2 regions of the Streptomyces sp. NPDC048257 genome follow, and region 2 is predicted to be linked to the other one. Evidence: predicted binding sites of a transcription regulator. Region 2 holds the regulator's gene; the other holds the start of a gene.
What was found. Region 2 encodes HrcA, which represses chaperone genes, less so after heat shock. Its sites were predicted from a motif close to TTNGCACTCNGNNNNNCNGAGTGCNAA; they were not measured.
Positions count from the first base shown of each region.

Region 1: groES (co-chaperone GroES) is a predicted target of HrcA. The motif match lies at 1,177-1,203, and genes of this name have one in related genera.

Region 1 covers NZ_JBICZI010000009.1:11,007-14,719, forward strand. The annotation lists gene ACGFZK_RS19395 (hypothetical protein) at 9-563, opposite strand; gene ACGFZK_RS19400 (hypothetical protein) at 607-1,089, opposite strand; gene groES (co-chaperone GroES) at 1,347-1,655, shown strand; gene groL (chaperonin GroEL) at 1,768-3,399, shown strand; gene ACGFZK_RS19415 (ester cyclase) at 3,469-3,713, opposite strand, start outside.
Region 2 covers NZ_JBICZI010000032.1:7,960-11,672, reverse strand. The annotation lists gene ACGFZK_RS34470 (DUF3097 domain-containing protein) at 1-52, opposite strand, end outside; gene ACGFZK_RS34465 (MBL fold metallo-hydrolase) at 81-806, opposite strand; gene hrcA (heat-inducible transcriptional repressor HrcA) at 955-1,971, shown strand; gene dnaJ (molecular chaperone DnaJ) at 1,972-3,111, shown strand; gene ACGFZK_RS34450 (nitronate monooxygenase) at 3,269-3,713, shown strand, end outside.

The DNA.
Region 1 (3,713 bases), on a different contig from region 2:
CATATCATCTACGACGATGATGTCCTGCCCATGGTTCCTTCCGAAGCCTTCGGCGGGGAAGTGCCGTGAAGTGCGGCTTCCCCCGGACCGGTTCTGTCGCCGGTCTCCGGGGGGCGGTTACGGCGCCGCGCACGGCGGTCCAGGGCGTCGCGGGTGGCCGCGGTCAGCGCCCAGGCCGGGAAGGCGAAGGCGGTCAGCCCCAGGCCTATGGGCGCCAGCGAGGTGGCGAAGTCCATCTGCACGGCATGGTCGGCCGACGGCCCGCTGACGCGGGCGGTGACCGGTGCCTCCGGCCGGTCGTCGAACACGCCGTCGATCTTTATCCCGGTGAGGGTGAACGATCCGTCGGAGGCGGTGAAGTCCCCCGCGCACGTCATCTTCCGGTCCCCGTCGGAATCGGGGTCCCCCCACGTGCAGCGCTCGGCGCGGAACGTGCCGTCCACCCCCGTCAGTTGGGTGATCAGCCTCGGTACGGCCACGTGGCACATGAAGATCCCGACGGTGATGCCGACGGCGATCGGGACGGCGTGGAGCCATCGCACGCTGGAGTTCGTCCTGGTCATACCGGGGACAGTAGTGAGGTCGAACGGGCGTGCGTGCGGTTTTTCAGCGTGCGGCCGCCGCGGTATCGGTCCCCCGGGCCCCGCCCCGGCGGCGTCGCAGGCGGGCGAACAGGTCGAGGGCGCCGGCCGTCAGGGCCCACAGGGGGAACGCGAAGCCGATCAGCCCGATGCCCAGCAGGGGCGCCAGCGACCTGAGTCCCGGCCGCACGGCCTCGTCGGCCGACGGTCCGCTGACCCGGGAGGCCACCGGCCCGGTCGGATCGGTTTCGAACAGGTCCTCGGCCGCGATCCGGCGGATGGTGAACGATCCGTCGGCAGCGGTGAAGGAGCCGACGCACGCCCGCTGCCGGACCCCGTCGTAGTCCTTCTGCCACCGGCACTGCTCCGCGCGGAAGTCGCCCTCGACCCCCGTCAGCTTGGTCATCAGTCGCGGCCCGGCCAACGAGAACGCGCAGATCCCGATCGTCAGGCCCACGGTGATCGAGATGATGTCGCGCCGGCGCAGCTCCGCGTTTCTCCTGGTCATGCAGTGGAGAGTAGTGATCCCGGGCCTTCGGGGGCCCCGGTGGGAGGCGTTCCGGTTCCGGTCCGCGCAACGCCCGGGAGGCGGGAATTGGCACTCCGCTTGACCGAGTGCTAATCGCCGGAATAGTCTCGCACCTGGCACTCACCCCTGGTGAGTGCCAACACAGCGACAGGCAGATCCGGCACCCGCGACGACGGATCGACCTGGTCGCCACCTCAGACAGTTAACCCCGGATCTCCGAAGGGGGAGGTCGGATCGTGACGACCACCAGCTCCAAGGTTGCCATCAAGCCGCTTGAGGACCGCATTGTGGTCCAGCCGCTGGACGCCGAGCAGACCACGGCCTCCGGCCTGGTCATCCCGGACACCGCGAAGGAGAAGCCCCAGGAGGGCGTCGTCCTTGCGGTGGGCCCGGGCCGCTTCGAGGACGGCCAGCGTCTCCCGCTGGACGTCACCGTCGGCGACATCGTGCTCTACAGCAAGTACGGCGGCACCGAAGTGAAGTACAGCGGCGAGGAGTACCTCGTCCTCTCGGCTCGCGACGTGCTCGCGATCGTCGAGAAGTAATTCTCTTCATCAGTACTGCTTTGAGCTGCGCCCCTGGTCACCCCGCTGATTGCCGGGCGGCGAGGGGCGCAGCTCGTTAAACCCGAGTTTTCGAGAGGGCTGAACCGCTCCCATGGCGAAGATCCTGAAGTTCGACGAGGACGCCCGTCGCGCCCTCGAGCGCGGCGTCAACAAGCTTGCCGACACGGTCAAGGTGACGATCGGCCCCAAGGGCCGCAACGTCGTCATCGACAAGAAGTTCGGCGCCCCCACCATCACCAACGACGGTGTCACCATCGCCCGCGAGGTCGAACTGGACGACCCGTACGAGAACCTGGGCGCGCAGCTCGTGAAGGAGGTGGCGACCAAGACCAACGACATCGCGGGTGACGGCACCACCACCGCCACCGTGCTGGCCCAGGCGCTGGTCCGCGAGGGTCTGCGCAACGTCGCCGCGGGTGCTTCCCCGGCCGCCCTGAAGAAGGGCATCGACGCCGCGGTCAAGGCCGTGTCCGAGGAGCTCCTCGCGACCGCCCGCCCGATCGAGGACAAGTCCGACATCGCCGCCGTGGCCGCGCTCTCCGCGCAGGACCAGCAGGTCGGCGAGCTCATCGCCGAGGCGATGGACAAGGTCGGCAAGGACGGTGTCATCACCGTCGAGGAGTCCAACACCTTCGGCCTGGAGCTGGAGTTCACCGAGGGCATGGCCTTCGACAAGGGCTACCTCTCCCCGTACATGGTCTCCGACCAGGAGCGTATGGAGGCCGTCCTCGACGACCCGTACATCCTGATCAACCAGGGCAAGATCTCCTCGATCCAGGACCTCCTGCCGCTGCTGGAGAAGGTCATCCAGGCCGGCGCCTCCAAGCCCCTGCTGATCATCGCCGAGGACGTCGAGGGCGAGGCGCTCTCCACCCTCGTCGTCAACAAGATCCGCGGCACCTTCAACGCGGTCGCCGTCAAGGCCCCCGGCTTCGGCGACCGTCGCAAGGCGATGCTCCAGGACATGGCCACCCTCACCGGTGCCACCGTCATCGCCGAGGAGGTCGGCCTCAAGCTCGACCAGGCCGGTCTGGACGTACTCGGTTCCGCGCGCCGCGTGACCATCTCCAAGGACGACACCACCATCGTCGACGGTGGCGGCAGCCACGACGAGGTCGTCGGCCGCGTCAACCAGATCAAGGCCGAGATCGAGTCCACCGACTCGGACTGGGACCGCGAGAAGCTGCAGGAGCGCCTGGCGAAGCTCGCCGGTGGCGTCTGCGTCATCAAGGTCGGCGCCGCCACCGAGGTGGAGCTCAAGGAGAAGAAGCACCGTCTCGAGGACGCCATCTCGGCGACCCGCGCCGCGGTCGAGGAGGGCATCGTCTCCGGCGGTGGCTCTGCGCTCGTCCACGCCGTCAAGGTCCTCGAGGGCAACCTCGGCCTGTCGGGCGACGAGGCCACCGGTGTCGCGGTCGTGCGTCGCGCCGCCGTCGAGCCGCTGCGCTGGATCGCCGAGAACGCCGGTCTCGAGGGTTACGTCATCACCTCGAAGGTCGCCGAGCTCGACAAGGGCCAGGGCTTCAACGCCGCCACCGGCGAGTACGGCGACCTGGTCAAGGCCGGCGTCATCGACCCGGTGAAGGTCACCCGTTCCGCGCTGGAGAACGCCGCTTCCATCGCCTCCCTGCTGCTCACGACCGAGACCCTGGTCGTCGAGAAGCCGGCGGACGACGAGGGCGACGCCGGGCACAGCCACGGCGGTCACGGCCACAGCCACTGATCGCACGCACCACGCCGAGAAGGCCCCGTCCCGCAGCCGCGGGACGGGGCCTTCCCCGTGGTGGGGGCTTCAGGTTCCGTACGGGGTACCCGATCCGCCCATCTGCCGTTGCAGGGCCGCGGTGTTGTAGTGCCACCAGCCCTCGACGATCTCTCCGTCCAGGCACCGGAAGGTGGTGCTCCCGGACATCTCGTACGTCTTCCCGGTCGGTTCGACACCCATGAACGGGCCCTTGTGGATGCCGCGCCAGTTCCACACCGTGGTGACCATGTCGCCCTCGGCCAGCTGGGCCATCGGCTCGAAGGTCATGTCGA
Region 2 (3,713 bases):
CGGCCTTGGGTCGCTTCCACTGCGGGGTCAGGTCGGGGGAGTACTCGCGCATCCGGCCGACAGTAGGAGAGCCGCGCGCGTCACGCCCCCGACACGCCGAAACGGGCCGCCAGTGTGGCGCGTTGCGCACGGACGAACTCCGCCCCGACCACCTCTCCGTGACCCGGCACGTACAGCGCGTCGTCCCCGCCCAGCGACAGCAGCCGGTCCAGGGCTGCGGGCCACTGCCCGGGGGTGGCGTCCGGGCCCGCCAAGGGCTCGCCCGACTCCTCGACCAGGTCCCCGCAGAAGACCACCTCGCGCTCGCCCGGCACGAAGACGGCCAGGTCGTGCCCGGTGTGCCCGGGCCCCACATTGGCCAGCAGCACCTGTACGCCGCCCAGTTCCAGCGTCCACTCGCCCGACACCTCGTGCCGGGGCAGCACCAGCAGGTCCACCGCCTCCGCCGCTTCCGCCTCCGCGAGCCCGTGCCGGACCGCGTCCCCGCGCAGGTCCTCGCGTTCCGCCGACAGCAGCGAGGCCAGCCCGACCGCACCGAACACCTCGGCCCCGGCGAAGGCGGCCCCGCCCAGCACGTGATCGAAATGACCGTGTGTGAATGCGATATGGGTCACGCGCCGGCCCGTCAGCCGCTCCGCCTCGGCCCGTACCTGCGCGCCCTCGCGCAGACACGACCCGGGGTCGATCAGGAGGACCGAATCCTCGCCCACCACCAGCCCCACGGTGCAGTCCCACACCGGCAGCCGCCGCCGGCCGGCCCGTCCGGTCAGCCGTTCCCAGCCGCACTCTTCCCAGCGCACGTCCATACGGCGACGCTACCCTGGCGGGCCTCCCTTGCCAGGGGCTTACCGCCCGGCCGTACACTGAGCGGGGGTTCTCTGGCACTCGAACGATCAGAGTGCCAACGAACACGTCAGAACACGGCAACGGACCACAGCTGGAGGTGTGCGCGCGATGCTCAGCGAACGCAGACTCGAAGTGCTGCGCGCCATCGTCCAGGACTACGTCGGGACGGAGGAGCCGGTCGGCTCCAAGGCGCTCACCGAGCGGCACCGGCTCGGCGTCTCGCCCGCCACCGTGCGCAACGACATGGCCGTGCTGGAGGACGAGGGCTACATCGCCCAGCCCCACACCAGCGCCGGCCGGATCCCCACCGACAAGGGCTACCGGCTCTTCGTCGACAAGCTGGCGGGGGTCAAACCGCTGTCGTCGCCCGAGCGCCGGGCCATCCAGAACTTCCTCGACGGCGCCGTCGACCTCGACGACGTGGTCGGCCGTACGGTGCGGCTGCTCGCGCAGCTCACCCGGCAGGTCGCCGTCGTCCAGTACCCGAGCCTGACCCGGTCGACCGTCCGGCACGTGGAGCTGCTCTCGCTCGCTCCCGCGCGCCTGATGCTCGTACTGATCACGGACACCGGACGCGTCGAGCAGCGGCTCATCGACTGCCCGGGCCCCTTCGGGGAGACCTCGCTCGCGGACCTGCGGGCCCGGCTCAACAGCCGGGTCGTCGGGCGGCGCTTCACCGATGTGCCCCCGCTGGTGCAGGACCTCCCGGAATCCTTCGAGGCGGAGGACCGCGGCACGGTCTCCACCGTGCTCGCGACCCTCCTCGAGACGCTGGTCGAGGAGGCCGAGGAGCGGCTGATGATCGGCGGTACCGCCAATCTCACGCGCTTCGGACATGATTTTCCCCTGACGATCAGGCCGGTGCTCGAGGCGCTGGAGGAGCAGGTCGTGCTCCTCAAGCTGCTGGGCGAGGCCAACGAGTCGGGAATGGCCGTACGGATCGGGCATGAGAACGCCTACGAGGGACTGAACTCCACGTCGGTCGTCTCGGTCGGTTACGGTTCGGGCGGCGAAGCAGTCGCCAAACTCGGCGTGGTCGGACCGACCCGCATGGACTACCCCGGAACGATGGGAGCGGTACGCGCAGTGGCACGTTACGTCGGACAGATCCTGGCGGAGTCGTAAGTGGCCACGGACTACTACGCCGTTCTCGGCGTGCGCCGCGACGCATCGCAGGACGAGATCAAGAAGGCATTCCGGCGGCTTGCGCGCGAGCTGCACCCGGATGTGAACCCCGATCCCAAGACGCAAGAGCGTTTCAAGGAGATCAACGCCGCCTACGAGGTCCTCTCGGACCCGCAGAAGAAGCAGGTCTACGACCTCGGCGGCGACCCGCTGTCCTCCTCGGGCGGCGGCGGCGGAGCGGGCGGATTCGGGGCGGGTGGCTTCGGCAACTTCTCCGACATCATGGACGCCTTCTTCGGCCAGGCCTCGCAGCGCGGCCCGCGCTCGCGGACCAGGCGCGGCCAGGACGCCATGATCCGCCTGGACCTGGAGCTGGACGAGGCGGCCTTCGGGACGACCAAGGACATCCAGGTCGACACGGCCGTGGTCTGCAACACCTGCTCCGGCGAGGGCGCTGCTCCCGGTACCTCGGCGCAGACATGTGACATGTGCCGCGGCCGCGGTGAGGTCTCGCAGGTCACCCGGTCCTTCCTGGGCCAGGTCATGACCTCGCGCCCCTGCCCGCAGTGTCAGGGATTCGGCACCGTGGTCCCGACCCCGTGCCACGAGTGCGCGGGCGACGGCCGGGTCCGCTCCCGTCGCAGCCTCACGGTCAAGATCCCGGCCGGTGTCGAGAACGGCACCCGGATCCAGCTCGCGGGCGAGGGCGAGGTCGGCCCCGGCGGCGGCCCCGCCGGTGACCTGTACGTGGAGATCCACGAGCTGGCGCACCCGACCTTCCAGCGGCGCGGGGACGATCTGCACTGCACGGTGACCATCCCGATGACGGCGGCCGCGCTGGGCACCAAGTGCCCGCTGGAGACGCTGGACGGGCTGGAAGAGATCGACATCCGGCCCGGCACCGGGTCCGGCCAGGCGATCCCGCTGCACGGGCGCGGCGTCACCCACCTGCGCGGTGGCGGACGCGGCGACCTGATCGTCCACGTCGAGGTCACCACCCCGGGCAAGCTGGACGCCCAGCAGGAGGACCTGCTCCGCCAGCTGGCCAAACTGCGCGGCGAGGAGCGGCCGATGGGCCAGTTCGCGCCGGGTCAGCAGGGCCTGTTCAGCCGTCTGAAGGACGCGTTCAACGGTCGCTGACCGACGGGAAACCACCGCCACGAGCCCGGCCTGGGGATTCCCCGGCCGGGCTCGTCGCACGGTCCGCGCGGGGGGCCGAAAGCCGGTCGGGAAGCGGACTATGCCAGGCGAATGCCATGATTCGGCCGCCCGCTCGGGACGTGGCACGATGCAGTCCATGTCCAGCGCACCGAACGGTCTCTCCCCGTACCCGATCGTGCAGGCTCCCATGGCGGGCGGCGCCTCCTGTCCTGCGCTCGCCGCTGCCGTGTGCGAGGCGGGCGGACTGGGGTTCCTGGCCGGCGGCTACAAGACCGCCGACGGGATGTACCAGGAGATCAATCAGGTGCGCGCGCTCACCCGGCGCCGCTTCGGCGTCAACCTCTTCATGCCGCAGACCGGTTACGTCGATCCGGCCGCCGTGGAGGCGTACCGCGGGCAGCTCGCCGGGGAGGCGAGCTGGTACGAGATCTCGCTCGCCGAGGAGGACATCATCGGCACCAGCGACGACGGCTACGACGCCAAGCTCGCCATCCTCCTCGAAGACCCGGTCCCGGTGGTCTCGTTCACCTTCGGCTGTCCGGCCTCGGCGGCCCTCGCCGCCCTGCGCAAGGCCGGTACGT